DNA from 2 places in the Gordonibacter sp. RACS_AR49 genome. Region 2 is predicted to be linked to the other one. Evidence: predicted binding sites of a transcription regulator. Region 2 holds the regulator's gene; the other holds the start of a gene.
The links. The regulator LexA, encoded in region 2, represses DNA repair genes until DNA is damaged. The targets are predictions, from matches to a motif close to CNAACANNTGTTNG.
Positions count from the first base shown of each region.

Region 1 (17,318 bases), on a different contig from region 2:
AAAACCCCGCCATCATCACGAGCGCGGCCAGCCGGTACACGTCGTCGAGCGGCCCCTCGGGCTCTGCGGGTGCGCCGTCGTCGGCGGCTGCGGCGTCCGGCGCCGCAGCCCGGCCCGTCTCGAGGTCGAGGCCCCCCGTGGCCAGAAGCTGCAGCGCCGCAATGCAGAACAGCACGAGCAGCAGCAGCGTCGCAGGGAAGGTGGGCGTGGAAGCCATGCCGGGATCGGAGCCGTACGTCTCCATGAAGCCCGCCGCCAAGCCGAACAGCACGGTGCCTGCCGCCATCTTGAACGAAAGGCGCGCCGTCTGCGCCCGCTCGGCAGGCGTGGCCAGCAGCGCCCGCAGCGACAGCGGAGACTTCGGGGCTTCGGCGCCCCGCACGGCACGGGGCGTGGACGCAGCACCGGCGGCAAAGGCGGCCGAGGCAACCTGCACGGTCTCGGCCCCTGCAGCCCTGCCGGCCGCAGGGGCCTCGTCATCGCGGGCGCCGGCGCCGGCCTCCGCAACGCCGCCTCCCGCATCGCGACCGCCCCTGTCGGGCTGGGAGCCCGCGCAGACGAGCGCCTGGAGCGCCCAGGCGCTGCCCAGCGGCAGCAGCTTCAGCAAGAAGGCGGCCCCCTCCACCGGCACCGTTGCCATGGCGAAGCAGGCCGTGGCGCCCACGGCCGAGCCCACGAACACCGCCGGCAGCGCACGGGCCAGCGGCTGCCCGCCCAGCGCGCGGCCCCAAGCAGCCAGCATGAGCCCGGCGGGCAGGCCCACGAGCGCGCTCTCCAGCGCAAGGCTCGCGGGAGCCGGATTCCCGGCGAGCGCCGGCACGATCGAGCCCACCACGAGCAGCACGGCGTAGCACCACAGAAGAGGCCGCGCGAGCAGCGCCCCGCGCGCCTTGGAGGAGGCCACGCGCAGGAGGCCGAACGACGCTATCATGAACAGCAGCGTGCCGAACAGGTCCGCTCGCTCGAACGACAGGATTCCCTCGCCGAACGCCCGGTTCGCGCCCATGTAGAACAGCGAGAAGACGAAGCCCTGGTTGCAGGCGAACCCTGCGACGGCGCGCAGGGAGGCCCTGCCGCCACGGCGATGCGCGCCCATGCCCGGGCCTCCTTTCCCCTGCGGATACCGAAAGCCCCATGATAGCGCATGCCGGCGCGCGGCCGGCCCCGCAGCGGGCGCACCCGCAAAACGAGCACGGACGAACGTGCGCGTCCGGTAAACGCCCCCGAAACGGCCACGCGCCCGTGCGGTTGCACGGGCGCGTGGCCGAGCGCGAGGAGGGAGTTCGCGCTCGAGGGAAGGAGCAGCGCATGCGCTTGCGCGCAGCGCACGGGATGACGGGTTAGGCGGCCTTGCGGGCGCGCACCTTCTTCGCGGCCTTGGGCTCGTCGCCCTCGGCGTCGTCGCCGGAGGCGTCCTCGTCCTCGGACTCCACGATCTCGACCTCGTCGTCAGCACTCTCGACCTTCTTGTCGCCGCCCAGGCCCTCGCGCAGGTTCTTCACCGTCGAGCCCAGCGCGGCGCCGAGCTTCGGCAGGTTCTTCGGGCCGAAGATGAGCAGGATAACGCCGAGGATGATGAGCAGTTCGGGCATGCCCATACCGAGGATCTTCATAGTACGCCTCCAATGCGCGGGGATTCGCCCCCATCGGTTTCAACAGCTCCGCAGTATGGACCGGCGCGCGCCGCCCGGCTATCGTGCAGACGGCTGATTTTCGTCATGCAGCCTGCGCGCAGCGTGTCACGCAGATGGAGTACTCGCGCGTTTCCCCTGTTCTAGACGTCGGCGAGCAAGCCTCCCGCCAAGTAGCCCATGACAGAGGCCATCATGAGCCCGCGCGTCCAGCCGCTCGAGTCCCCCAGGCAGCGCAGGCCCCGGATGCTCGTGCGGAAGCCCTCGTCCATCTTCACGCGGTTGCTGTAGAACTTCAGCTCGGGCGAGTACAGCAGGGTCTCGGGGGCGGCGAAGCCGGGCACCACCTTGTCCACGGCCAGCATGAAGGCCAGGATGTTCGTCATGGCGCGGTAGGGCATGGCGGCCGTTATGTCGCCGGCCACCGCGTCTCCCAGCGTGGGCGCCACGTTGCTGCGCCGCAGCTCCTTGTCCCAGGTGCGCTTGCCGTCCAGGATGTCGCCCAGACGCTGCACGAGGATGCGCCCGTCGCCCAGCATGTTCGTGAGCTCGCCCACCTTCTGCGCGTAGGCGATGGGCTGGTCGAACGGCTCGGAGAAGTTGTGCGAGCACAGGATGGCCAAGTTGGTGTTCGCGGACTTCCGCTCCTTGTACGAGTGGCCGTTCACCACGGCCAGGCCCCCGTCGTAGTTCTCCTGGCTCACGAACCCGCCGGGATTCTGGCAGAACGTGCGCACCTTGTTCTTGAAGGGCTTGGGATAGCCGATGAGCTTGCTCTCGTACAGCACGTCGTTCACCGTGCGCATGACCTCGTTGCGCACCTCCACGCGCACGCCGATGTCCACGGGCCCCGGGCCGTGGGCTATCCGGTGCTCGCGGCACATGCGCTCCAGCCAGTCGGCCCCACGCCGGCCGGTGGCCACCACCGTATGGCGGGCGCGCAGCTCGTAGGCGCCCTCGGGGCCCTCGGCCACCACGCCCGTGCAGGCATCGCCCTCCACGAGCACCTGCGTGCACGTGGTGCGGAAGCGCAGGTCAACGCCCGCGTCGGCCAGGTGGCGCTCGAGGCGCGCGTACAGCTCGCGCGCCCGCTCCGTGCCCAGGTGGCGCAGCGGGCAGTCCACGAGCTTGAGGCCCGCCTCGATGGCGCTCAGACGTATGCCGTCCACCTCCGGGCGCGGGCCGGCACCCTCCACGCGGCCGTCGGCGCCGAACGCCAGATACACGCCGTCCACCTCTCCGATGGCCGCCTGCACGGCCTCGTGGCCGATGAGGTCGGGCAGGTCGCCGCCCACCTCGCTCGAAAGCGACAGCTTGCCGTCCGAGAACGCTCCCGCACCCGAGAACCCCGTGGTGATGCGGCACGGATCGCAGCCGGCGCACGGCCCGCCCGCCTGCTTGGGGCACACGCGATCCTCCACGGCCAGCCCCTTGTCCAGCATGACGATGCTCCCCGCGAATCCGCACTCGACAAGGGCGAGCGCGCAGAAGATGCCGGCAGGACCGGCTCCTACGATGACGACGTCGATATCCTGTGCGCCCATGGCGCGCCTCCTTCGCTTCCCTGCACAGCACCGCGACCGCGCGGCCGCGCCCTTCCCGCATTGTAGCGCACGCCCCGCTCCTGCCGGCGTGCGAGCCGCACGCCGCATCCTTGCCGTAAGCCTCCGCGTCGAAAGACCGGCCCGCCGCCCCGAGCCGGTCCGCCCGCTCCGTGGTCGAGGGCTCGCGGCCCCTGCGCATCCGGGGCCGGCGCACCGTGGAGAATCGTTGCAGGAGCTGTGGGGAAGGCGTGTGAGCGATGTGATGCTTCGACAGGTTTCAACCAGACCCGCCGCCTCGAACGTTGCCGTTTCGTTACCATCTATGCCGGCGGCTGCAAACACCCTCGAAACGAACCCGACACAGCCGTGGAAAGGATGCTGCACCATGGCATCGCGCACCCTTTCGGCAGCGCCCGCATACCTAGCGGCGCTCGCCTTGCTGCTCTTGCTCTCCCTGCCTGCCGGCCGGGCAGAAGCGGCCCCGGCGACAACGGTCGCCCCGTCGGCGGCAGCCCTCGATCGCGCAGGGGCAGACGACGAGAGCCTGCCGTTGGCTCGCACGGCCTCCCCCTCGCCCCTTCCCTCCCCCTTGTCGTTTCTCGCCGCATCGCTCTCGGCAGGCGAGCCCGCCCCACCCGCGGCCGACACGGCGGCATCCCCGGCACCCGACCTGCAGGTGCTCGCCACGGCCCAGGCCGTCTACGAGCAGCAACAGGCCGAGCGGGCGGCGGCCGCGGCCGCGCAGCGCACCGACAAGGTGCTCGCCTACGACCCGGCCCTCATAGCCGCCATTGGGAACCAAAGCGCCGGCGGGCATGCCGTGTGCTGCCCCGGCTACGCCTGCGCCTACGGCGACGCCGTGCTCACCGGGAAGGCCAACGACCACGCCGCCTACGGCTGCGGCTGCTGCACGTGGCCCGGCTGGGGCGGTGGGAACTCGTCGTTCCGCTCCCTCGGCTCCGACGCGGCGCTCCTGCGCGAGGCCTACGACGAGATTGCAGCCGGGCGCCCCACGGTCGCCCACGTGTCCGGCCCGTACGGCGAGCACTGGATCTGCCTTATCGGCTACCGCGACGCGCAAGACCCCGACGCGCTGACGCTGGACAACTTCGTGGCGCTCGATCCCGCGAACGGCCGGGAGATCGTGGCCTCCTACCGCTACGTGCCCTACGGCGACGCTTGCCAGCACGTGAGCGACCTGCGCTAGCAAGCACCCGAAACAAAGGGCGCTCCCGTTTCCTGCTTCGGCGCACGTCGCGTGCGACAGGCGCTCGGCGCTTGCGCCGCCTCCTGCGGCCGACGCCCGTCACGCGGACTCTGCCTTCCGGCGCCGGCTCCCCGGCGCCCGTGCGCCGCCCTCCGCAGCGCCCACCCGCCTCCCCGCCCGTCGCCCACGGACGGTCCAGCCGACGGCGCCGTCCCCGGTCGGTCAGAACAGCGGCAGCGTGGCCTTCGGCAGCAGTGGCATAGTGCGCTCGGTCACGACGTCGCCCGGCCGCAGGACGTCGCAGAGCATCGGCGCGGCCGGATCGTAGCGCGCGAGGCGCCAGGGCGCGCCGTCCCCCGCCCGCGCGGCCCCTGGACCGCGCCGCGCCGCACATCCGCCTACCCGGCCTTCGCCGTTGCCCGCGGCGTCCTTCCCCGGATAGCCGTCCGGGCTCGGCGGCCCCGGCTCGACGCCCGCCCGTTGCGCGCCCGGATTCGCATAGCAGTATACGCAGCCGTTGGCGCACGTATCGTAGGTTCCAATGTCCACGCTCGGCGCGCAGCGGCACGCCCCCGGCGCCGCCGGCGAGCCAGCCCGCGCATCCACCCCGGCCACGCGCGCGACGAGCGCCGCATCAATGCAGCCGGCTCCCGCCAGGCCAGCCCGCGCAAGGGCCGCATCGCCGCAGCCGCCCACCTCCATGCCGTGCACGGCGCCTATCTCGGCCAGCCGCAGTGCGAGCGCCGCCTTCCGCCCCTCGGGCACGCCGAAGAGGCCCAACGCTTGCATGCGGGACGCGATCTTGGGGTACACGTCCAGGAAGCTCAACCGGCACGCGTGCGTGAAACCCTCCAGCTTGCGGGCGAACGTCTCGAAGTAGTGCAGGTGGTGCTCCTCGGTGTAGCGTCCGCCGGGGCCGCCGAGCAAGATGGGGCTGTAGCGCCACACCACACGCTCGGTGCCCAGGACGCGCGCAAGCTCGCGGAACGTCTCCACGAGCTCCGCCTTGCGCGGCAGCCCCGCCTCCACGTCGGCGCCGTAGGCGTTGAGCGTGAACTGCACAAAGTACGGGGCGGGCGCCGCACGCTCCAGGCGGGCAGACTGCGCGAGCAGCGGCTCGGGGTCCTTCGTCCAGAACGCCAGGCAGTCCACCGCCCCTGCGCCGAGCGCCACGCGGCTCACCTGCGTGCGGCTCATAGGGTTGCGCACGAACGCGTACCCCTCCTCCAGACGGTTCAGCATCCAGTCCATAAAGAACCGGGGTATGTCCGTGCGCCGCGATGCGCTGACGATCACGCGCAGCCTCCTCCCGCAAAACAGCGTGCTTTCCGAACATACCATAGAATACGGCAATGGGCAAACATTTGTTCTGACTCCCTGCTTGACCCCGCTTGGCGCACAATCGGCTGATTGGCACAATCTGACGACCTTTACGTGCGGTTGTCCTCGAAGCAGCTGCTCGACGCGCGGGGCATACGGTGCCGTGGACAAAAAGGGGCAGTTGTCGTTATTCTGGATAAAGATAATAAAAACACCGGGCCTGCTACCAGGCGTTTCGCAAACGCCGCATTCACCACCCCTTGATTTCCGTCCAAAATCTATAGACTACCGAGCCTTATTGTCTATTACTTTTTCAGGCATATATTGAATCGCCGCAGGCATGAGCAAGGCGCTTTGCGCATGCGGCACGATCACGATCGTCGACTATGCGTTAAAGGGGAAGTCGGAGCATTTGCCCCCACTAAAGCAGCCGTAGCGTCCCTTCGGACTGACTGCCAGGGCGCGGTCCTCCGACCTACGAGGCGGCCACCCCCCCGCCCGGAAAACAACGGGGACCCCGGCTTGGCGCCGAGGTCCCCGAGAAGAGCGTCTCTTTCCGCAGGAAGATCTAGAACAGTCCCTGGATCATGATGAACAGCGGCGCGAACGTCAGCGACACGATGGTCATCAGATTGATGAGGATGTTCATGGACGGGCCCGAGGTGTCCTTGAACGGGTCGCCCACGGTGTCGCCCACGACGGCGGCCTTGTGGGCCTCGGAGCCCTTGCCGCCGTGATGGCCCTGCTCGATGTACTTCTTCGCGTTGTCCCACGCACCGCCGGCGTTGGACATGAAGATGGCCATGAGCATGCCCGTGGCCACGGCGCCGGCCAAAAAGCCTCCGAGCATGGCCGGGTTGAAGCAGCCGATGGCCACCGGCACGATGATGGCAAGGCAGCCGGGAAGCATCATCTCGCGCAGCGCGGAGGAGGTGGAGATGGCCACGCACTTGTCGTACTCGGGCTCGGCCTCGTAGGTCATGATGCCCTTGATCTCGCGGAACTGGCGGCGCACTTCCTCCACCATGGCGTGGGCCGCGCGCGACACCGCGCCCATGGTGAGGGCCGCGAACATGAACGGCATCATGGCGCCGATGAAGATGCCGGCGACGATGAGCGGGTCGGTGAGCGTCAGCTCGAAGTTCGGGATGGCATGATGCATCGTGGCCTGGTAGGACACGAACAGCGAGATGGCCGACAGGCCCGCGGACGCGATGGCGAAGCCCTTCGCGATGGCGGCCGTCGTGTTGCCCACGGCGTCGAGGGCGTCGGTGCGGTCGCGCACCTCCTCAGGCAGGCCCGCCATCTCGGCGATGCCGCCCGCGTTGTCGGCCACGGGGCCGTAGGCGTCCACGCCGATGGTGATGGCGGTGTTGGACAGCATGCCCGTGGCGGCCAGGCCCACGCCGAACAGGCCCACGGCGATGCCGCCCTCGGCCGACGCGAGCGGGAAGGCCATGTTGCCGAACGTGTAAGCACCGATGATGGCCAGCGCCACCAGCACGATGGGGGCGATGGTGGACAGCATGCCCGTGCCGATGCCCTCGATGATGACCGTTGCCGCGCCCGTGTCGGCCGCGTCGGCGATCTTATGCACCGGCTTGTACTTGTCGGAGCAGAAGTACTCGGTGATCTTGCCGATAGCGAGGCCCGCCACCAGGCCGCAGAGCACCGAACCGAACAGCCACAGCGGCTGCGCGTCGACGGACTGCGTGCTCCATACGTAGAACAGGCAGAAGATCACGACGATCTCGATGCCGGCCGCGACGTAGGTGCCGCGGTTCAAGGCCTTGTGCAGTGCGGCGCCTTCCTTGGCACGCACGGCGAACAGGCCGATGATGGACGTGATGATGCCGCAGCCGGCGATGATGACCGGGGTCACGAGCGCCCACACCAGGTCGCCCGTGGCGAAATAGCCGCCCAGCGCGCCGAAGGTGGCCGCCAGGATGGTGGGGGCCAGGATGGCGCCCGTGTAGCTCTCGAACAGGTCGGCGCCCATGCCCGCGACGTCGCCCACGTTGTCGCCCACGTTGTCGGCGATGGTGGCCGGGTTGCGCGGATCGTCCTCGGGAATGCCCGCTTCGACCTTGCCCACGAGGTCGGCGCCCACGTCGGCCGCCTTCGTGTAGATGCCGCCGCCCACACGGGCGAACAGCGCCACGGCGGAAGCGCCGGTGGCGAAGCCCTCGACCATGCCGATGTTCGTGTGCATGAGGCCGGCCAGCTCGGCGTTGATGTCCACGCCCACGGCCATGCCAAATACCATGGCGATGAGCCACAGCGACAGGCCCAGCAGCGCGAACGACGCCACGCACAGGCCCATGGTCAGGCCGGACTTGAAGCTGATGTTCAACGCCTTGGCCACCGACTCCTCGGCGGCGTGGGCCGTGCGGGTGTTGGCGCGCGTGGCCACGTGCATGCCGACGTAGCCCGCGGCAGCCGACATGACGCCGCCGGTGACGAACGCGAGCGCCGTGATGGGCGACAGCGCCACGGCCATGACGATGGCGACGATCACCATGAAGATGACGAGCAGCTTGTACTCGCTCATGAGGAACGCCTTGGCGCCCTGCTGGATCTTCAGCGAAATGTTGTTCATCTTGTCGGGACCCGGGTCCTGCTTGAGCACCCAGGAACCCAGGTAGCCCGCCATGCAGATGCCAATCAAGGCGCACACGGGGGCCATCCATGCGACTGCAGTAGTCACGTGTCTTCCTCCTTGGTTCGACCATTACTGACGATGCTGCCTTCGCACCGGGCATTGAGGTGGGAAGATAGCAACTGTCTCATTTTAGGGGATTCGGAGATAATGTGAAGGGGAAATCGAGGTTTTCTGGAGATACGTTCCAATCGGCCTGCTCGACGGTTACGGTTCTCCCCTGCGCGGGCCGCTCGCCAGAGCCTGCGGTGCGGCCGGCGGGAAAACCGGTATGATTGAGTATCCCTTCATGCACGCGGACGGGCATCGTGTCGAACGGGCATCGTCTTTCACCAAGGAGAACCTATGACCGAGCGGCAGACCCGCCTTGCCGTCCCGACCGGGCCCTCATCCGCCTCGCGGCCATCCAAAGCGCCTGCGCGCCCGCGCGCCCTGTCGCTCGTCGCCGCCCTGGCCGGCTTCCTGGCCGCCCTCGGCCTGTGCCTTTATGCCGCAGCCGGCCTCGTCGAGGCGCCCTGGCCGCAAACGGCCTTCACGGCCCTGCTGCTGGCCGCCTGCGGCTGCGTGCCGCTTGTGCGCGGGCATGCTCCGGGCATCGACGGCAAAGCGGCGGGCGCGATGCGGCCCCTCGCCGTAGCGCTTGCCGTGCCCGCGGGCTTCTACCTGTTGGAACGGCCTTGGAACAACGCCCTGCTCGCCATGGACCCCTACTATGCGGCGGCGAACCTGTGCGTGCTCGCGTTGCTCCTCGCCGTCGTGTACTTCGCCGGGCAGCGCTCGCGCGCGTCCGTCAGCCTGTTCCTGGCCGCGTGCTTCCTGGCCGGCACGGCGAACCACTTCGTGATCGCGTTCAAGGGGCAGCCCATCGTGCCGGCCGACCTGTTCGCGCTCTCGACGGCCGCATCGGTGGGGTCCGGCTACACGTTCGCGCTCGACGAACGGCTCCTGGAGGCTGCCGCCGTGCTCGCCCTGTGCCTCGCGGCGCTCTCCCTCCTGCCGAGGGCGACGGTCTCGCCGCGGCGGGTCGCGGTGAACGCGGCGTGCGCCGTGGCCGTGGCAGCATGCTTCGGCTGGTGGCTGGGCTCCTACGACCTGGAGGAGGCGTACGCGTGCACGGTGGACGTCTGGGGCGTGAAGGAGTCGTACGCCGAGCAGGGCTCGGCGCTCTGCTTCCTTAAACGCGTGCAGGACCTAAGCCCGGCAGAACCGGACGGCTACGACGCCGACGACGTGGCCGCGCTGATCGGCCGTCTCGGCGGCGCGCCCGAGACAGCCGGCAAAACCGAAGCCCCTACCGTGATAGCCGTCATGAACGAGACCTTCTCGGACCTCTCGCGCTATCCCGGCCTCGCCGGTACCGGCGCCCGTCCCGCGCACTACTACGAGATTGCCGCGGAAGCGCTCGAAGCGGGCGACGCGTACGTGTCGGCGCTCGGCGGCGGCACGTGCAACAGCGAGTTCGAGTTCCTCACCGGCTCGAGCATGGGCCATCTCGGCGGCGGCGTGTACCCCTATGTGCTGTACGACCTCGACGGCGCCGAGAGCCTCGTGTCGTACTTCTCCGGGCTTGGCTACGCGACCCATGCCGTCCACCCGGCCGAAAGCACGAACTGGCGCCGCGACCGCGTGTACGACCAGCTGGGCTTCGACGAGTTCGCCGACCAGTCCGCGTTCGAGGGCGCCGACACGCTGCGCGGGCTCACCACCGACCGCGCGACGTACGACTACGTGCTCGACCTGCTGGAAGCCGACGGGCGCCCGCAGTTCGTCTTCGACGTGACGCTGCAGAACCACGGCGGCTACGATGTGGGCGGCCTGTCCGACGAGCTGGCCGTGAGCGTGCCGCTCGGCGACGGCAGCATGTCGCCGGAGCTCGACGAGTACGCGAGCGTCATCCGCCAGGCCGACCGCGACCTCGCCTACCTCGTGGACAAGCTCAACGCACTCGACCGGCCCGTGGTGCTGTGCTTCTTCGGCGACCACCAGCCCGGCTTCAGCGACTGGCTGTTCGAAGCGACCCACGACGGCGCCGCAGCCGACGACCTGGGGCTCGAAGCCGTGCAGGAGCGCTACACGGTGCCGTACCTCATCTGGGCGAACGACGCCGCCCGCGCACAGGGCGCCCACGGGCCGGACGGCGGCGCGGACGAGCGCACCAGCCTCAACTACCTGGGATCGAGGCTGGTGGAGGCCGCGGGCCTGCCAACAACGGGCTACCAGCGCTTCCTGCTGGCCGTGCGCGAGGCGATTCCCGCCATCAACCTCAACGGCTTCCTGACCGCCGACGGCGCCTGGCACGGCTTCGGCGACGAGGACGGCGGGGATCCCGGCGCGCTGGAGGCCCTGCGCGCCTACGCCACGGTGCAGTACGACAACCTGTTCAACAAGGATTCCGCCTGGGCATCAAGGTAGGCGAACAAAGCAGCACCCCATCCCTTCCTCTTGCTGGCGCTCGCTACAGGTTCTCCCTCACCCACTGGATGTTGCCCTTTACCGTGGCTACGAGCTCGTCCACGTCGTCGAACTTGCGCATGGGGCGCAGCCAGTGCAGGAACTCCACCTTGACCGGCTTCCCGTACAGGTCGCCGGCGAAGTCGAGGAGGTGCACCTCGCAGGTGGCGGTGGCGCGGTCGGCGAACGTGGCGGCCACGCCCACGTTCACGGCGGCCTTGTAGCGCGCGCCGTCCACGTGGGCGTAGGCGGCGTACACGCCGTCGCCGAGCGGGCGCAGCTGATCGGGCACCGCAAGGTTCGCGGTGCGGAAGCCCAGGTCGGCCCCTTCCCCGCGGCCCGGCTCCACCGTGCCCGTCATGAAGTACGGGCGCTCGAGCAGGCGGTTGGCCTCCGCGATGTCGCCCTCGGCCAAGAGCAGGCGGATGCGCGTGGCCGTGACGGGGGCCCCGTCGGCGCTCTTCAGGTCGTGCGCCGCCACGGCGCAGCCGGCGCCGGCCCCCCATGCCTCCAGCTCGCCCACGGTTCCGGCCGCGCGCGCGCCGAACCGGAAGTCGCAGCCCACGTGCAGGTACGCGGGCGCCGTGCCGTCGAACGTGGCCTCGAGGAACGCCTCGGGCGAAAGCGAGGCGAACGCGGGCGTGAAAGGCAGCACGGCCACGGCGTCCACGCCCGTGGAGGCGAGCATGGCCAGGCGCTCCCCGTTCGTCATGAGCTTCTTCAGGCGGTCGGGGTGGAACGCCTCGTCGGGATCGATGTCGAACGTGAGCGCAACGCTCTTGCCGCCCGACCTCCCAGCTGTCTCGCACGCCTGCGCCAGCAGGTACCGGTGCCCGGCATGCACGCCGTCGAACACGCCGAACGCGCAGGACGTGCCCGCGAAGAACGCATGGTCGAAACCCTCTTCCACCTCATAGATCTCTGCCACGAGAAACCCCCGTCTGGAACACGCACCGCGCGCGGTAGGCGGCGCGGCCCTCGTCGTAAGCGTACAGCGCCACGAGCTTGTTCTCGGCGATCACGGCCACCACCTCGCCGTCGTGCGGCGCCTCGCAGCTCTCGCGCACACCTGCCGTGCAGGCGCAGAACTCCGCGTCCAGCGCGCCGCGCCGACGCTCGAACAGTCCGGTCGACCCCGGCAACGCGTTGCCGTTGCGCACGCCGGCGGCCAGCGGGCCGTCGGCGTAGAGGAAGCGCGTGCCCAGCAGGCGCACTGGATCGAGCGCGGCACGGTCGCCGAGCTCGGCCAGCGTCTCCAACGTGACGCACTCCTCCAGGCGCAGCAGGCCCAGCTGCGTGCGCTCGAGCGCCGCCACATGCGCCGGGCAGCCCAGGGCCGCGCCGGTGTCGCGGGCGAGCGCGCGGATGTAGGTGCCCTTCGACACGTGGAACTCCACGTCCCAAGACGGCAGCTCGCAGCCGTCCTCTGCTTCGTGCACCGCCACGAGGTGCGCGTCGTGCACCACGATGTCGCGCGGCGCCAGGTCGATGATGGTGCCCTGGCGGGCGGCGTCGCATGCTTTGCGCCCGTTCACCTTGATAGCCGAGTAGGCAGGAGGCAGCTGTTTGCGGGCGCCCGTCAGGCCCTTTGCGAACGAGGCGGCGAACGCCGGGTCCAGCACGCGAGCGGGCACGTCGCCCGTGCGGACGACCTCGCCCTCGGCATCGTCGGTGGTGGTTGCCGCGCCGAACGCGATGCGCACGCGATAGTGCTTGTCATGGCCCACGAGGTAGGCGTCCAGGCGCGTGGCTGGCCCCACGCAGAGGGGGAGCACGCCCGTCGCCATGGGGTCGAGCGTTCCCGTATGCCCCACGCGGCGCTCGCCGAAGATGCGACGGCACCGGTTGACCACGTCGTGCGAGCTCATGCCCGCCGGCTTGTTCACTCCCACGACCAGGGAAAGCCCCGAATCTCCCCGTTTCACGCCCCGCGCTCCCCCTCTGCATCGTCCGGCGTGCCCGCGAGCGCCTCGTCGAGCAGCGCGCTTATGCGCCCCACGGCAGCCTCCATGGGGCCGGACACGGTGAAGCCGGCCGCGGCCCGGTGCCCGCCGCCTCCCAGCGTGCGCGCGAGCGCCGCCACGTCGGTGCCGTCCTTCGCGCGGAAGCTGCCGCGCACCGAGTCGCCCTGGTCGCGCAGCATGCACGCCACGCGCACGCCGCGCAGGGATCGCAGCGCGTCGATGAGGGGCTCGGCATCGGCCTTCACGGCGCCCGTGGCCTCGAAGTCGTCGCGCATGACCCAGCTCAGCGCCCAACCCCCGTCGGCGCCGAAGCGCATGCGCTCGACGGCCAGCGCCTCGAGCTCCACGGAGGGGAGCGAGCGGCTCTGGAATATCTCGCGCGCCACGCCCGCCGCGTCGGCGCCTGCGGCGACCATGGCCGAGGCCGCCGCAAGGGCGGCCGCGTCGGTGTTCTGGTACTGGAAGCGCCCCGTATCGGTGACGAGGCCCGTGTAGCAGCACGCGGCAAGCTCGGCCCCGCGCTCGGCGCCCATGAGGCCGGCGAGCTCCCACACGAGCATCGTCGTGGACGCGGAGGCGGGGTCGACGTAGGCGAGGTCGGTCATGCGCTCGTCGTAGGCGTGGTGGTCTATGGTGGCCGAGAAGGCGCACGCGTCCAGCAGGTGCGCCGCCGCGGAGTTCATGCGGTCGCGCATGGGCACGTCCACCGCCACGAACGTGGCGGCGGGGCCGTCGTAGAGCGCCGCGGGCACGAGCCCGTCGGCGCCCGGCAGGAACGCCAGGCGCGCGTCGATGGGCTCGTCCTTGGCCAGCAGGCACACGGCCCGCTTCCCGAGCGAGCGCAGCGCGTGCATGAGCGCGAGCTGCGAGCCGATGCAGTCGCCGTCGGGGCTCACGTGGCCGCAGATGACGAAGTCGTCGCGCTCGCCGAGCGCGACGGCCAGCCCGGGCAGCGTCGTGTTCGTCTGGGGCGTGACGCTCATGCGCCCTCCCCGTCATGGGAGCGGTCCTCGGCCTGCTCCTCCGCGCGCTCGGCGGCGAACGCGTCGGCATCGGCCGGCACGTCGCTGTCCGTGGGAGCGGCCACGGCGCTGCGGTGCGCGTCGGCCGCGAGCGCGCTCGCAATGCGCTCGGCCTGGTCGACGCTCGTGTCCAGCAGGAAGCGCAGCTCGGGCGCCACGCGCCACGAGAGCTTCCGCGCCATGAGCGAGCGGATGCGCCCCGCCGCCTTCTGGAAGGCGGCCGCTACGTCGTCGTAGCGCTCGGGCTCGGTGGTGTAGAACACGTTGCACACGCTGCGGTCGTAGCTCACCTCGCAGCCCGTGATGGTCACGAGCTCGAGGCGCGGATCGGATATCTCGAACAGGAGGATGCTCGCGATGACCTCGCGCGCCTGCTCGTTGACCTTGCGGTTCGAAGATCCTTGCTTCATGGTGCCGCCTCCTAAACAGTCGGGGGTTGCGCGAAAAACGCGCCCGTCGCGTCCAGTGTATCGCGGGACGGCCGACGGGCGCTTCGATGCTCGTATCGGTTACGAACGGTTACTCCGTTCGCTCGACTTCCTTCACCTGGTAGCCCTCGATGGTGTCGCCGATCTTGAGGTCCTGGTAGCCGTGGATGCCGATGCCGCACTCGTAGCCCTGCTTCACGGTCTTCACGTCGTCCTTGAAGCGGCGCAGCGACTCCATGACGCCCTCGAAGATCACGGTGCCGTCGCGCACGATGCGCACCTTGTCGTCGCGGTTGATCTCGCCCTCGGTGATGTAGCAGCCGGCGATGGTGCCCACCTTCGGCACCTTGAACGTCTCGCGGACCTCGGCGACGCCGGTGTCCTCCTCCACGATATCGGGCGAGAGCAGGCCCACGCGCGCGGCGTTGATCTCCTCGATGGCCTGGTAGATGACGCGGTACAGGCGGATGTCCACCTTCTCCTTCTCGGCCTGCACCTTCGACTTGCCCGTGGGGCGCACGTTGAAGCCGATGATGATGGCGTCGGAGGCGGAGGCCAGCGTGACGTCGGTCTCGGTGATGCCGCCCACAGCCGAGTGCACGATGTTGATGCGCACCTCGGACTGGTCCATCTTCTCGAACGCGTCGCGCAGCGCCTCGATGGAGCCCTGCACGTCGGCCTTCACGATGAGGTTCAGGTCGGTCTGCTTGCCCTCCTCGATGCGGCTGAACAGGTCGTCCAGGCTCACATGCGACTTCGTCTCCTGCTCGGCCAGGCGGGCGCGCAGCGCGCGCTCCTCGGCCAGCTTGCGGGCGTCGCGCTCGTCGTCGAACACGCGGAACTCGTCGCCGGCCACCGGCACGCTGTTCAGGCCCAGGATCTCCACCGGGTCGGCGGGGTAGGCCTCGTCCACGTGCTTGCCGCGCGGGTCCACCAGCGCGCGCACGCGGCCGTAGGACGTGCCGGCCACCACGATGTCGCCGGGATGCAGCGTGCCGCGCTGCACGAGCACGGTGGCCACCGGCCCGCGGCCCTTGTCCAGGTTCGCCTCGATGACGAAGCCGGAGGCCTCGGCATCGGGGTTCGCCTTGAGCTCGAGCACGTCGGCCTGGAGGATGATCGTCTCCAGCACGTCGTCGATGTGCAGGCGCTGCTTGGCCGACACCTCCACGAACATGTTCGTGCCGCCCCACTCCTCGGGGATGACGCCGTACTCCACGAGCTCCTGGCGCACGCGGTCGGGGTTCGCGCCCGGCTTGTCGATCTTGTTGACGGCCACCACGATGGGCACCTCGGCCGCCTTCGCGTGGTTGATGGCCTCGACGGTCTGCGGCATGACGCCGTCGTCGGCGGCCACCACGAGCACGATGACGTCGGTGACCTGGGCGCCGCGGGCGCGCATGGCCGTGAACGCCTCGTGGCCCGGCGTGTCGATGAACGTGATCTGCTTGCCGTCGATCTCCACGACCGACGCGCCGATGTGCTGGGTGATGCCGCCGGCCTCGCCCGCGGCAACGCCCGTGTCGCGTATGGCGTCCAGGAGCGACGTCTTGCCGTGGTCGACGTGGCCCATGACGGTGACGACGGGCGGGCGGGGCTTGAGGTCCTCGTCCTTGTCGTGGTAGACGACGGCGTATTCCTCCTCGGGCGACACGACGCGCACCTTGCGCCCCATGTCGTCGGCGATGAGCTCCACCAAATCGTCGCCCATGGACTGCGTGAGCGTGAGCACCTGGCCCAGCATGAACAGGCGCTTGATAACGTCGTTGGGCTGCACGCCGAGGATCTCGGCGAACTTCGCCACCGTGGCGCCCTGCGGGATCTCCACCACGGAGTCGTCCAGCACGAGCGTGGGGTCGAGGCCCTTCTCGATGGCCTCCATCTCCAGGCGCTCGCGGTTCTCGGCCTCGCGCTTCTCCTTGCGCTTCTTGCGGCGGCCCTCCCCCTCGTGCGTGGAGGCGGCGGCCACGGCGGCACGGGCCTCGGCCAGCACCTTGTCGCGCTGCAGCTTCTCGGCCTGCACGGCCATCTGGGCGTAGCGGTCCTCGCCCGTCGCCGGCTGCTGCTGGACCTCGAGCTCGGGCACGATCTGCTCGAACGAGCCGCCGCGCTTGCCCTTCTTCGGTCCGCGCTCGGGCTTACCGCCCTTGCGCGCGGCGTCCTTGGCGCCGGCGCCGGCCGACGCAGCCTGCTTCTTCTGGGCCTCGATGCGCTGCTTCTCGGCCTCGATCTGCGAGAGGAGCGAATCGAACCCGGAGGCCTTCTTCGCGCCGATCACGGGAGCGGGCTTCGGCGCGGAGGACGCGGAGCCCTTCTGCTTCTTGCTGTTGCGCTGGCGCAGCGCTTCCTCCACGGCCTGCTTCTTCGCCACCTCGGCCATGGCCTTGGCCTGGCGGGCGCGGGCACGGGCCTCGGCAGCCTCGCGGGCAACGCGCTCCTTCTCGCTCTCGATCTGGCTCGCCAGGCTCTCGAACGGCGACGAGGCCGGCGCCTTGGCCGGCTTGTGCTCCTCCGGGGAGCCCTCCCCGCCGTGCGCGGCGCCCTCGGCCTCGGCGGCCTCGCGACGGGCGCGCTCGGCCTCGCGGGCGGCACGCTCCTGCTCCACGGCCTCGCGGCGGGCACGCTCCTCCTCGGCCTTGCGGGCCTCGGCCTCGGCGCGCTCGCGGGCGAGCTCGGCGGCCTCCTCGGCCTCCAGCTGGCCCACGCGCTGCTTGATCTCGGGCTCAAGGTTCTTCCTGATCTTGGCCACGTAGGCGTCGGCGAGCATGCTCGCGTGGCTCTTCGCGGGTATCTTCATCTCGTTCAACTTGTCGAGCAGCTCCTTGCTCGTCATGTCGAATTCCTTCGCCAACTCATGTACGCGCATGCTGGCCATATACCAACTCCTCTTCCCTTACGCTCCGCGCAGCGCCGAAGACACCTCGGCTGCGATTCGTTCCAACTCATCGTGATCGAGCTTCGTCTTCAGCGCCCGTTCAAGCTTTCTGGTCTTGCATGCGGCGGCGAAGCACGCCTCGGAGCATACATACGCCCCCCGCCCCGGCGCGCGGCCGGTGCCGTCGAACGCCACGGAGCCCGACGGCGTGCGCACC
Region 1 covers NZ_JAIUDM010000005.1:9,325-26,642, forward strand. Annotated here, with positions in the region: gene LB310_RS09240 (helix-turn-helix transcriptional regulator) at 1-1,096, opposite strand, end outside; gene LB310_RS09245 (twin-arginine translocase TatA/TatE family subunit) at 1,341-1,613, opposite strand; gene LB310_RS09250 (NAD(P)/FAD-dependent oxidoreductase) at 1,775-3,175, opposite strand; gene LB310_RS09255 (hypothetical protein) at 3,561-4,382, shown strand; gene LB310_RS09260 (DUF1848 domain-containing protein) at 4,605-5,678, opposite strand; gene LB310_RS09265 (sodium-translocating pyrophosphatase) at 6,271-8,388, opposite strand; gene LB310_RS09270 (LTA synthase family protein) at 8,707-10,773, shown strand; gene ribF (riboflavin biosynthesis protein RibF) at 10,817-11,740, opposite strand; gene truB (tRNA pseudouridine(55) synthase TruB) at 11,724-12,737, opposite strand; gene LB310_RS09285 (DHH family phosphoesterase) at 12,734-13,759, opposite strand; gene rbfA (30S ribosome-binding factor RbfA) at 13,756-14,208, opposite strand; gene infB (translation initiation factor IF-2) at 14,318-17,101, opposite strand; gene LB310_RS09300 (YlxR family protein) at 17,120-17,318, opposite strand, start outside.
Region 1: a site for LexA is predicted at 5,740-5,753, ahead of LB310_RS09260 (DUF1848 domain-containing protein). Genes of this name have one in related genera too.

Region 2 (11,499 bases):
CTGCCGAACCCGCCGGCGCCCCGATCGGTAGCAGGAAGATCCCCACACGGTTCAAACACGGCCTCGGCCACGCGCATAATGGCCAGCTGCGCGATACGGTCTCCCCGTTTGATCTCGAAAGGCTCGCGCGGGTCTAGGTTGACGAGGATGGCCTTGATCTCGCCACGGTAGTTGCTGTCGATGAGCCCCGGTGCATTCACGAGCGATACGCCGTTCCTCGCCGCCAACCCGCTGCGCGGCAGGACGAAGCCAGCGTAGCCGGCCGGAATGGCGACGGCAATGCCGCAGGGCACGAGCTTGCGCTCGAACGGCTGCAGCGTCTCGTCGATCGTCGAGCGCAAGTCGACGGCAGCATCGCCTGCGTAGGCGCAGGCAGGCACCGGAAGTTCGGCATCGAGCGCCTTGAGGGGAATCGCGAGGCGATCCATCAGCGCAGCCCCTCGAGGGCGGCTGCGAATTCCTCTACGTTTTGGAAGTCCTTGTAGACGCTCGCGAACCGCACGTAGGCAACATCGTCGAGCTTCGCCAGACGCACGAGAACCATATCGCCAAGTTCCTTTGACCTGATCTCGTTGCAGGAGGCGTTGCGAAGCTCGGTTTCAATACTATCGACGAGCGACGCTATCTGCTCGGGTGAGATAGGCCGCTTCCCGCAGGCAATGAGCAGGCCGCGCATGAGCTTCTGGCGGTCATAGGCTTCGGAGGACCCATCCGCCTTGATAACGATGAGCGGGTTCTCGCCCAAGCGCTCGTAGGTGGTGAATCGACGGCCGCAATCAAGGCATTCGCGTCGGCGCCGGATAGCCGTGCCATCCTCGGAAGGGCGCGAGTCCACCACTTTTGATTCAGGGTTTCCGCAGGAAGGACAGCGCATGAAAGGCTCCTTTGCTCGATTTTGGATCAGCCTAGCATACAAGATATTGTGCTTCAATCCGCATTGTCGATCCCTGCAAAAAAACCGCCCCCTGCGGAAAGGAGGTGGTCCGAAGTGGGTATGGATCTCGGCTTCACCGGTGTTCGACCACGGGGAAAAGGTCAAAGCTCCACCCTTACATGGGTGTCGCCGAGCCCTCCCCCTTCGGCACGGCCAACGTCGAACACCCATCGTGTTGCGGTGAGCGCGTCGAGGAAGCGCTCGTCGTGGGACACGAGCATCAGGGCGCAGGGACAATCGGCCAGCACGTCCTGCAAGGCTTCGACAGAGCGTATATCCAGGTGGTTCGTCGGCTCGTCCATGACGATGAGATGCGGTCGTCCTGTCAGGCCCTGCGCCAACAGGAGCTTGCGCACCTCGCCGGGGCTCAAGTCGTCTCCCTCCAAGATGCGTGCCGGCGGCGAATCGAGCCGGGCGACAATGGAGAGCAGGCGCCCGCGCTCTGCCGGCGCGAGAGCCTTCACCGAGGCGAGAAGGGCGCGCGCCCGGTCACTTCCTATCTCTTGCGGGACGTACACCATGCCCTCTTCCGGCATTTGCCGCAGCACTTCGGCAAGCAGCGTCGATTTGCCTGCACCGTTCCTGCCCACCAGGCCGATGCGGTCGGTGTTGCCCACGTACAGCTGCGGATGGTGCAGCATGCGCCCCTCGCCCAGCGTCAGGGACCCGGCCTCGCATCGGACGAGCACCGTGCGCGCAGCGGGCTCGGCTTCCAGGTCGAGCGCACCCTCGTACACCTTGGCGACGCGAACCTCGGCCATGCGCTTCTCTGCACGCTCGACCTTCTTCCCCATCTGCGACGAGAGCCGTCCGGTCTTGCCATCCTGGCCGGAATAGATGGCCAGCTTGATCTTCGCGCGCCCGTCATGGTCGTGCCGGTCGAGATGCCGAGCCGAACGCCGTGCAGCCGAACGCGCCGCCACCCCGTCTCGACGATTGCTCTCCGTCTTGAGGCGCGCCAGTTCGCGACGGGCATGGGACCGCTCCTCTACGGCAGTCTGGCGGCGTAGGTCTTGCTGCTCCTTCGCCTGAGAGTACGTGCCGGGCACGGTGACAGCACGCCCTCGATCCACGAACACGCACGAGCTCACCAGCCCGTCGAGCAACGCGCGGTCGTGCGAGACGAGAAGGCCCGTCCCGCGATACTCGACAAGCGCACGCGCCACCAATTCGCGGGTTTCGGCGTCGAGGTGGTTTGTGGGCTCGTCGAGCGCAAGCAGCACAGGATCGGCTGCGAGGGCGCATGCTATCTGGATACGCTTGCGCTCGCCATGCGACAGGGTGTCGTAGCGCCATAGCCATGCGTCGTCGATGCCGAGCAGGTAACGCAGGCGCACGGCCTCGGGGCGGTAGTCGTAGGAGAACTCCTCGAGCCCCGTTGGCGCGACATCGGTCGACTGGGCGCAGAACGATCCTGCGACCTGCGGAGAAACGCTTCCTTTCTGGGGCTCGAGCATCCCGCATACGATCTTGAGCAACGTGCTCTTGCCGGCTCCGTTCGGGCCGACCACGCCGGTCCAGCCGGGCGCGAACACGGCGGATGCGTCATCGAGCGCCAAGGCATCGGCGCCGTCGTAGGTATAGGTAAGATGGCGGGCTGAAACGAACATGGAAGGGCCTCCCTTCGAGAGGCACCGGATTCAATGCTTTTCGCGCTGGCAACCTGGCGCCGACGAGACGGCGAGGCTAGGGATAGGAACATCAAGGAACAGCAACGAAAGCGCACCCGGTGCGGAGCTTGCATGACCTGGCGGGTGCCCGAAGGCTTTCGTTAGAACTTCATGTTCCTTGTCTCCTTCTCGAAGGCCGCATTCACAGCAGCCTGTCTGGGATTTCGGTTCAAAGGCAGTCTACCACACGGATCTGCAAGGAGGAAGGGTCCTGCGGGGTGAAAAGGCGATGGAACGGCAGCGCCATGGTGGCGAGGATGCCGCGCAGTCACAGAAATGCAGCATCCAAGGGCGTTCCGAGGTCGCTAGAAGCTGATGAAAATGCTGAGGAAGGCGAAAACGGAGAAGACGCATCCGGCAAGAGCGCCTTGCCACGGCCTCACACGGCCGTAAGCGCGACCTGCCGCACTGCCATGACGAAGAACCCGCGCCATCTCCGTAGCGCCAAGTCTGCGAGCACGGCACGCAGCAGACGGTACCTGACGCGCGTGCGAATGCTGCAGCGGCGCGCAAGCACCTTGGGAACCGCTCCCTGGAAACTCGATGATAGCCCCGGCTGCGGATACACGGTTGAACTCCGGCTGCAGGGCCGACGTGCCATCGAAGGGGCACCGCATCTCGAAATTCTTCATCTTTCTGCCTCCTAGGCCTTGCGTAGAACCTTTGTTCGCATATATAATAGAACGAACAAAAGTTCATGTCAATACGTAATTAAAACATTTGTTCGTTCAAGGGAAAGGAACGGGGCATGTCCGACAAAGTGACGAAACGCCAGAAGGCGGTGCTCGACTGCATCGAGGAGTGCATCCGCGAGAAGGGCTACGGTCCCACGGTGCGCGAGGTCTGCCAAAGCTTGGGCCTTTCCTCCCCCTCGACAGTCCACGTGCACCTCAAAGCACTCGAGGACAAGGGGCTCATCAAGCGCGATCCCCTCAAGTCGCGTTCCATCGCGCTCACCTATCCGCTTGGCGATGCAGAGAGCACTTCCAACGTCATCAAGCCCAGCTTCAACAAGGTGGTGAACGTGCCGCTCGTGGGCAATGTGGCGGCCGGCTCCCCCATCCTCGCCGAGGAGAACATCACCGACACCATCTCGCTTCCCACCGACATCGTGGGCGATGCACCGTCGTTCCTGCTGTCGGTACGGGGCGAATCGATGATCGAGGCGGGCATCAACGACGGCGACTACGTGGTGGTGAAAGAACAACCCGTCGCCAACAACGGCGACATCGTCGTGGCCATCATCGACGACGGCGCGACGGTCAAGCGCTTCTACAAGGAATCCGACCATATCCGCCTGCAGCCGGAGAACTCCGCGATGGAGCCCATCATCACCACCGACTGTTCCATCGCGGGCAAGGTAGTGGCGGTGTTCCGTCGCCTGTAGGCGACGCCTTGCGGGGCCCTGCCGAAGGAGCGAGACGCCCTGTTGGATTACGGCCCCTGCAGGAGAAACGCCGGCCTTGGGATGTGGGGCGCTCGTTCGTCCCGAGACCGACCGGTGATCCGAGATCGCGTCATCCGGTCGCAAACTACTTGGTTAGAGTTACTCTAATCAAGTAGTTTGCAGCTTTCTGAAAGGGACGTGCCTAACGGTCCTTCTCCGCCACGTAGGGGCGAAACAGGCCGGCAAAGGACGGAGCAGCCAACATGACGAGGTGCGTACCGTCCTCCTCGTGCTTTTCCGACAGGATATGGCAACGCTCGTGCGCGAGGGAGACGAGATCTCCCCGGTTGTAGGGAATCACTATGGCGAGATGCTCGTCCTGCGCCGAGGCGACACGGGCGATATGCCCGACAAGCTCGCTTATGCCCTCCCCTGTTGCCGCCGATACGAATTGGGCCTGTGGATGACGCGCCTTGAGAGCATCGAAATGTTCCTTGTCGAGCAGGTCGCATTTGTTGAATACGAGCACGCGAAGCAAGTCTTGAGCTTCGATCTGCCCGAGCACGTCCTCCACCGCAGCGATCTGCGCCTCGTACTCGTCCGACGACGCATCCACCACATGCAGCACGAGATCGGCTCCCGTGATCTCGTCGAGCGTGGACTTGAACGCCTCGATGAGCGTGGTCGGCAGCTTCTGGATGAACCCGACCGTGTCGGTGACGGTGATCTCGCGCCCTTCGGGCAGCTCGAACTTGCGCGTAGTGGAGTCCAGCGTGGCGAACAGCTTGTCGTAGGCCAGCACGTCCGCGTTCGTCAAGCGGTTGAGCAGGCTCGACTTTCCGGCGTTCGTGTAACCGGCCAGCGCCACTTTGAACATGCCGCTCTCGTAGCGGCTCTCGCGCTGGATGGCGCGTACCTCGGCCAGGTGCTTGAGCTCGCGCTTGATGGACGTGATGCGCTTGCGCACCATGCGACGGTCGACCTCGAGCTGGCTCTCGCCCTCGCCGAAGCGCGAGCCCACGCCGCCGCCCATGCGGTTCGAGGCCAAGTGGGCCCACATGCCGCGCAAACGCGGCAGCAGGTACTCGTTCTGGGCGAGCCGCACCTGCAGGCGGCCCTCCTTGCTGGTGGCATGCAGCGCGAAGATGTCGAGGATGAGCGCCGTGCGGTCGATGACCTTCACTTCCTTGCCGACTACCTTCTCGAGGTTCGACTGCTGCGAGGGCGTGAGCTCGTCGTCGAACACCACGAGATCGGCCGCGTGGGCGCGTGCCAGCTCGGCAACCTCCTCGGCCTTGCCCGAGCCGACGAACGTGCGCGGGTTCGGCGCGTCGAGCTTTTGCGTGGTGACGGCCGCAACGTCGGCGCCCGCCGTGTCCACGAGACGCTCGAGCTCGGCAAGCGACGAGGCCAGCGGCCAGGAGGCGCCGGGGCGGTCGACGCCCACCAGCACGGCCTTCTCGCGGCGCTCTTCGGAAACGGGGGTCGCGCCCCGCGTGATTACGGATTCAAATTCAGACATGGAGTCAACCTTTCGAAGCAAGAAGGGACACGCCGGTGCGGATGGCGGCGTGCGGAGACAGTCGGGAGCGGTCGCAACCGCTAGAGAAACGCGTGTGCTGTCTGCATGATAGGTGCTCCGATCTTGAAGGCTCGGCAGGGTCGACCTGCAGAACCGTATCATACCACAAGCTCGCCCTGCTGCGGAAACGCTCAGGCAACGACGCCTCCCACCAAGGACAGCGCCTCGGCTGCCTGGGCCGCGGGGTCAGGGTCGGTTGCATCTATCCAGCGGATGCGCCGGTCCTTGCGGAACCAAGTGCGCTGCCGCTTCGCGTAGCGGTGCGTGGCCGTCTTGATGCGCGTCGCAGCTTCCTCCATCGTCGTCTCCCCGTCGAGGGCGGCGACGACCTCCTTGTACCCGATAGCCTGGGGAGCCGTGATGCCGTCCCGGAATCCGCTTTGCAGCAAATGCGCCACCTCGTCCACGAGCCCGGCGTCGAACATGGCGTCGACGCGCGCGTCGATGCGCGCGTTGAGCGCCGCCGGATCCACGGACAGCCCTATGAAGCATGCCGGTACCAGCTGTGGGATGCTCGCCAGCTTCGCGCGCTGCTCGGCCAGGCTTGTGCCGTCCTCCAACAGCTCGAAGGCGCGCACGACGCGCTTGACGTCGGCGGCGGGCACGATGGCGGCGCTCGCGGGATCGCGCTCGCGCAGCAGCTCCCACAGGGCGTCGGCGCCTTGCTCGCCGGCAAGGCGGTTGTAATGCTCGCGCACAGGATTGCCCGTTTGCTCCCCCTTCGGGAACTCGTAGGCGTCGATGGCCGCGCGCACGTACAGGCCGGTGCCGCCGCACAGCACGGCGCGCCTCCCGCGCGCGGCGATGTCCTCGAAGCAGGCGCGGGCGTATTCCTGGAAGAGGGCCGCCGAGTACGGCTCGCCGGGGTCGGCGAGGTCGAGGCCGTGGTGGGGCACAAGCCGCTCGTCGGGGGCGAGCTTGCCCGTGCCGATGTCCATGCCGCGGTACACCTGCATGGAATCGGCGCTCACCACCTCGCCATCGAGCGCGAGGGCGACGGCCTGCGCAAGGGCGGACTTGCCCGAGGCTGTGGGGCCGACGATGCAGACGACGGGGTCAGCGCCCATCCGCCGCCTCCGCGGGCGGCACGGCAACGCCCGCCACCTCGCCTGCCAGGTACCACGTCTTCGCCTCGTCGATGCGCACGCGCACCGTGGTACCGGCCAGCTCCTCGATCGAGGCGCCTTCGGGCAGCGGCGCATGCACGGTCTGGTTCTTCGGGCTCTTGCCCGCGAGCAGGCCCGCATCGCGCTTGGAAGCGCCCTCCACCAGCACGTCAACCGTGCTCCCCAGGTCGACCTGGTTCGCCTCGAAGGCCCGCTTCTGCACGAGATCGACCAGACGGTCGAACCGCCCCTGGATCACGTCGCGTGGCGTGGGATCGTCGACCGAGGCGGCAGGCGTGCCCTCGCGCTTGGAGTAGATGAACGTGAACACCTGGTGGTAGCCCACCTCGTCCACAAGGCGGTACGTGTCCTCGAAGTCCTTCGCCGTCTCGCCGGGGAACCCCACGATGATGTCGGTGGAGAGCGCGATCTCCGGCAGTGCCTCGCGCAGCTTGCGCACGAGCTCCAGGTAATGGGCGCGCGTGTAGCGGCGGTTCATGGCGGCGAGCACGGCATCGGAGCCGGACTGCACGGGCAGGTGCAGCGCCGGCATGAGCGAGCGCAGCGTGCCGAACCTGCCGATGACCTCGTCGGTGAGGTCCTTCGGATGGCTCGTCGCGAAGCGCAGGCGCTCGATGCCCGTGGCGTCGAGCGCATCGAGCACGGCCGCGAAGCGGGGCGAGCCGTACAGGTCGCGGCCGTAGGAGTTCACGTTCTGGCCCAGAAGGGTGATCTCCTTCACGCCGGCGGCCACGTAGCCCTCCGCCTCGGCTACGATATCCTCGAGCGGGCGCGACTTCTCTCGGCCGCGCACGTAGGGCACGATGCAGTACGAGCAGAAGTTGTTGCAACCCTGCGCGATGGGAAGCCAAGCGGCCCACGCGTGCTCGCGCGCCGTCGGCAGCTCCGAGGCAAACGACGAACCGGCGTCGAGCACCTCCACGTGATGGCCCCCCTCGTCGAGCGCCTCTTCCAGCAGTCGCGGAAGCGAGCCCAGGTTGTGTGTGCCGAACACCACGTCCAGGTGCGGCAGCTCATCGACGAGCTTCTGCCCGTCGCGCTGCCCGATGCAGCCGCCCACGGCCACGACGCGCTTGGACAGCGGGGTGCCGGCGCGCAGCGGAGTATTCTTGAGCGAGGCCACCTGACCGTAGAGGCGCGTGTCGGCGGCTTCGCGCACGCAGCACGTCATGAACACAACGAGGTCGGCATCCTCGATGGCATCGACGGGCAGCGCGCCCAGGCCTTCGAGCATGCCGGCGACGCGCTCGGAATCGTGTTTGTTCATCTGGCAGCCGAACGTGCGGATACAGAACGCGAGGTTCGTGAACGGGGTATGCGTGTGCATGGCGATCCTCAGTGCGCAGGGGCGGACGGGGCGGCTTCCGCTTCCCCGCCGGCAGCGGGCATGGAGACGCCGCGCGTGTAGCGCGGTTCGACTGCGAAGCGAATGGCCGTGCGGTACTCGCCGTCGATAACGATGTCCGCAAAGGAGGGCACGCAGGCGATCTCGATGCCCACGGGCGACAGGAAACCGCGCGAGATGGCGATGGCCTTCACGGCTTGGTTCACCGCTCCGGCCCCGACGGCCTGTATCTCCACGCCGACGCCGTCCTTCACCATGCCGGCGATGGCTCCGGCCACGGAAGCGGGCGACGATTTCGATGAAACCTTCAGGCAGCCGATGTCCGGCTTGTGCTCGGGTGCGGTCATGCATATCCTTCGTCGTTTGAGTACGTTGCTCGTGCGTTTGGCGTGCGTTCAATATGCGTGCGGCGCCCGCGCGCCGCTTTTTCACGGTACCGTTATTCTAGCTATTAATGGTATGGCGTGCAACCTGCGGATATGGCCGTTCGCCGACCAGGCGGCGCAGCTTATGCGGAACTTAGCGGAGCATGCTCACGGGGATATGGATGCGGATGCCGTCCTTGCCCACGCGCACCTCGGGCTGCACGTCGGGCTCCAAGTAGTAGCGTTGCGCGACGTCGCGGTAGGCGGCGGCCACCTGGCCCGCGAAGTCGTCCAGATCCTCGCGGGCCAGCTTGAGACCCCGCGCGTCTTCGGAGGCGGACGGTGCGACGGTGCGCGGGGCTGCAGGCTCGGGAGCGTCGTTGTCGATGCGCACGCGGTCGAGCAGAGGGGACAGCGGCGCTATCTCGCCGTCCAGCACGCGGCGCGCCGAACGCTCGGACAGGGCGAGCCCCAGCGACCCGGCTATGCCCGCGAGCTCCGCCGGGTCTGCGGCGAGGGCCAGGCGCTTGCACACGGGCAGCTCGTCGGCATGCCCGAACGCGCGCGATGCCGCCGTGAGCGACGAGAGGCCGAACGCGTAGAGCGTGGCCACGACGTCGGTCACGGAGCCCAGGTAGACGGTGCAGTCGCGGCGGCACTCGAGAGCGAACTCGCACACGGTGCGCAGAATGTTCTTCGGCCCCCGCACGGCCACGGTCCCCGCGTCGGTGCGCTCGAAGACGGGAAAGCTGGACTGGTCGGCCTTCTCCCCCACGCGTGCCAGGTCTGTCTCCACGACGAACGAGGAACCCAGACCTGCATCCGAGGCGGCTATGCGCGCCGTCTCGGCGTTCACGGCGATGGAGTACAGGGCCATGCCGCGGCCGTGCACGCCCCACTTGTCCAAGTGCATGGTATCGAGCTTGGAGGTGACGCGCGGCTCGAACACCCGCTCGTGCAGAGCGGGCGGAACGCCGTCGCCGTCGTCCACCATGACGATGCGCCGGCGGCCGCCCTCGCGGGACACGGCCGCGAACACGCTCTTGGCATGGGCGTCGCGCGCGTTGCGCAGCATCTCGATGACGATGTCCTCCGTGGAGCGGATGTCGTGGGCGGCTTGCCGCCGCTCGGCCTCCGCGCTCCTCAAACGGACGAAACCATCCCCGAGGTCTGCCTCGACCCGGAGATGGCTGTCGCCGCTGACGTTCTCTATGAAGGCTTCCAGCGAGCCGTCGGCCATGCCGGGGTCGCCTTACTTCGCGACGCCGACCGCGCGGCTCTCGCGGATGACCACGACCTTCACCTGGCCGGGGTACTGCATCTCGTTCTCTATGCGGTGCGCGATGTCGTGGGCGAGCACGGTCGTGGCGGCCTCGTCCACCACCTCGGGCTCCACCATCACGCGCACTTCGCGACCGGCCTGGATAGCGTAGGTGCGCTCCACGCCCTTGTAGGAGTTCGCGATCTCCTCGAGCTTCTCGAGGCGCTTGATGTAGGCGTCGAGCGTCTCCTTGCGGGCGCCGGGGCGGGCGGCCGACACGGCGTCGGCGGCCTGCACGAGCACGGCGAGCACGCTCGAGGGCTCCACGTCGTTGTGGTGCGCCTCGATGGCATGGACGATGTCCTGCTTCTCGCCGAAGCGGCGCGCCAGGTCGGCGCCGATGACGGCATGGCTGCCCTCGACCTCGTGGTCGACGGCCTTGCCCAGGTCGTGCAAGAGCCCTGCGCGCTTGGCCGGGATGGGGTCGAGCCCCAGCTCCGCGGCCATGACGCCCGAGAGGTAGGCCACCTCGAGCGAGTGGTTCAGCACGTTCTGGCCGTAGGAGGTACGGTAGCGCAGGCGGCCGAGCGTGCGCACGAGCTCGGGATGCAGGTCGTGGATGCCGGTGTCGAAGGCGGCCTGCTCGCCCGCCTCCTGCACGCGCTGGTTCACGAACGCCTCGGCCTTGCCGAACATCTCCTCGATGCGCGCCGGGTGGATGCGCCCGTCGGCCACGAGGTTCTCCATGGTCACGCGGCCTATCTCGCGGCGCACCGGGTCGAAGCACGAGATGGTCACGCACTCCGGGGTGTCGTCGATGATGAGGTTCGTGCCGGTGAGCTGCTCGAACGAGCGGATGTTGCGGCCCTCGCGCCCGATGATGCGGCCCTTGAGGTCATCCGACGGGATATGGATGGCGCTCACCGTGTTCTCGGCGGAGTGGTCGGCCGCCACGCGCTGGATGGCCAGGCTCAGGATGGAGCGGGCCTTCTTGTCGGCCTCGGCCTTCGTGCGGGCCTCGGAGTCGCGGATGATGGCGGCGGACTCGTGCACGACCTCGTCCTTGAGGGTGTCGAGCAGCTCGGCTTTCGCCTCCTCCGGCGTCATGCCGGCCACGCGCTCCAGGCGGCGGTCGATCTCCCGGGCAGCTTCCTCGAGGTCGCGCTCGCGACGGTCGAGCTGGCCCTGCTGGGACGATATCTGATGCTCGCGGGCGTCGAGCGACTCCACGCGGCGATCGAGCGACTCCTCGCGCTGCGACACGCGGTTCTCCGCGGCGCGCACCTCGCGCATGCGCTCCTTGTTCTCGGCCTGGGCCTCCTGCTTCAGCTTCAGGACCTCGTCCTTGGCTTCGACGATGGCCTCGCGACGCAGTGTTTCGGCTTGACGTTTCGCGTCGGCCACCACGGTCTCGGCCTCTTGCGCCGCACGTTTCGCGGACGAGCTGGCCAGGAAGCGGGCACCGACGAAGCCGAGGGCGATGCCTATCACGGCACCGATGAGCAGCCAGATGATCTCGGGCATGCCTCCCCCTTTCGTTTTGGTTTCTGATATGCGTTGTTCACATTGCTCGGTTTACATAAAAAGGCCGGTTCCACGAACCGGGCATGAGCGAAGAGCACGCAATACGGGGGCGATCATATGGAATTGTATCTATATGAAATACCCTATCGGGTACGTCTCACTCAAGCTATACCACATGATAAGGCTTGTTCCCCATTTGGTGAAGTCCTGTCAGAAAAATAGCGGAAAACGAGGTCGGTGGGCGGTTTTGAGCTCTGCGGGCCGCGCTGCATGCGCACAATGCAGGCAATCAGCAATGCAGTGT
Region 2 covers NZ_JAIUDM010000013.1:1,381-12,879, forward strand. Annotated here, with positions in the region: gene dut (dUTP diphosphatase) at 1-428, opposite strand, end outside; gene nrdR (transcriptional regulator NrdR) at 428-874, opposite strand; gene LB310_RS14585 (ATP-binding cassette domain-containing protein) at 1,036-2,544, opposite strand; gene lexA (transcriptional repressor LexA) at 3,353-3,991, shown strand; gene hflX (GTPase HflX) at 4,194-5,513, opposite strand; gene miaA (tRNA (adenosine(37)-N6)-dimethylallyltransferase MiaA) at 5,705-6,640, opposite strand; gene miaB (tRNA (N6-isopentenyl adenosine(37)-C2)-methylthiotransferase MiaB) at 6,630-8,027, opposite strand; gene LB310_RS14610 (stage V sporulation protein S) at 8,036-8,365, opposite strand; gene LB310_RS14615 (ATP-binding protein) at 8,565-9,650, opposite strand; gene rny (ribonuclease Y) at 9,663-11,195, opposite strand.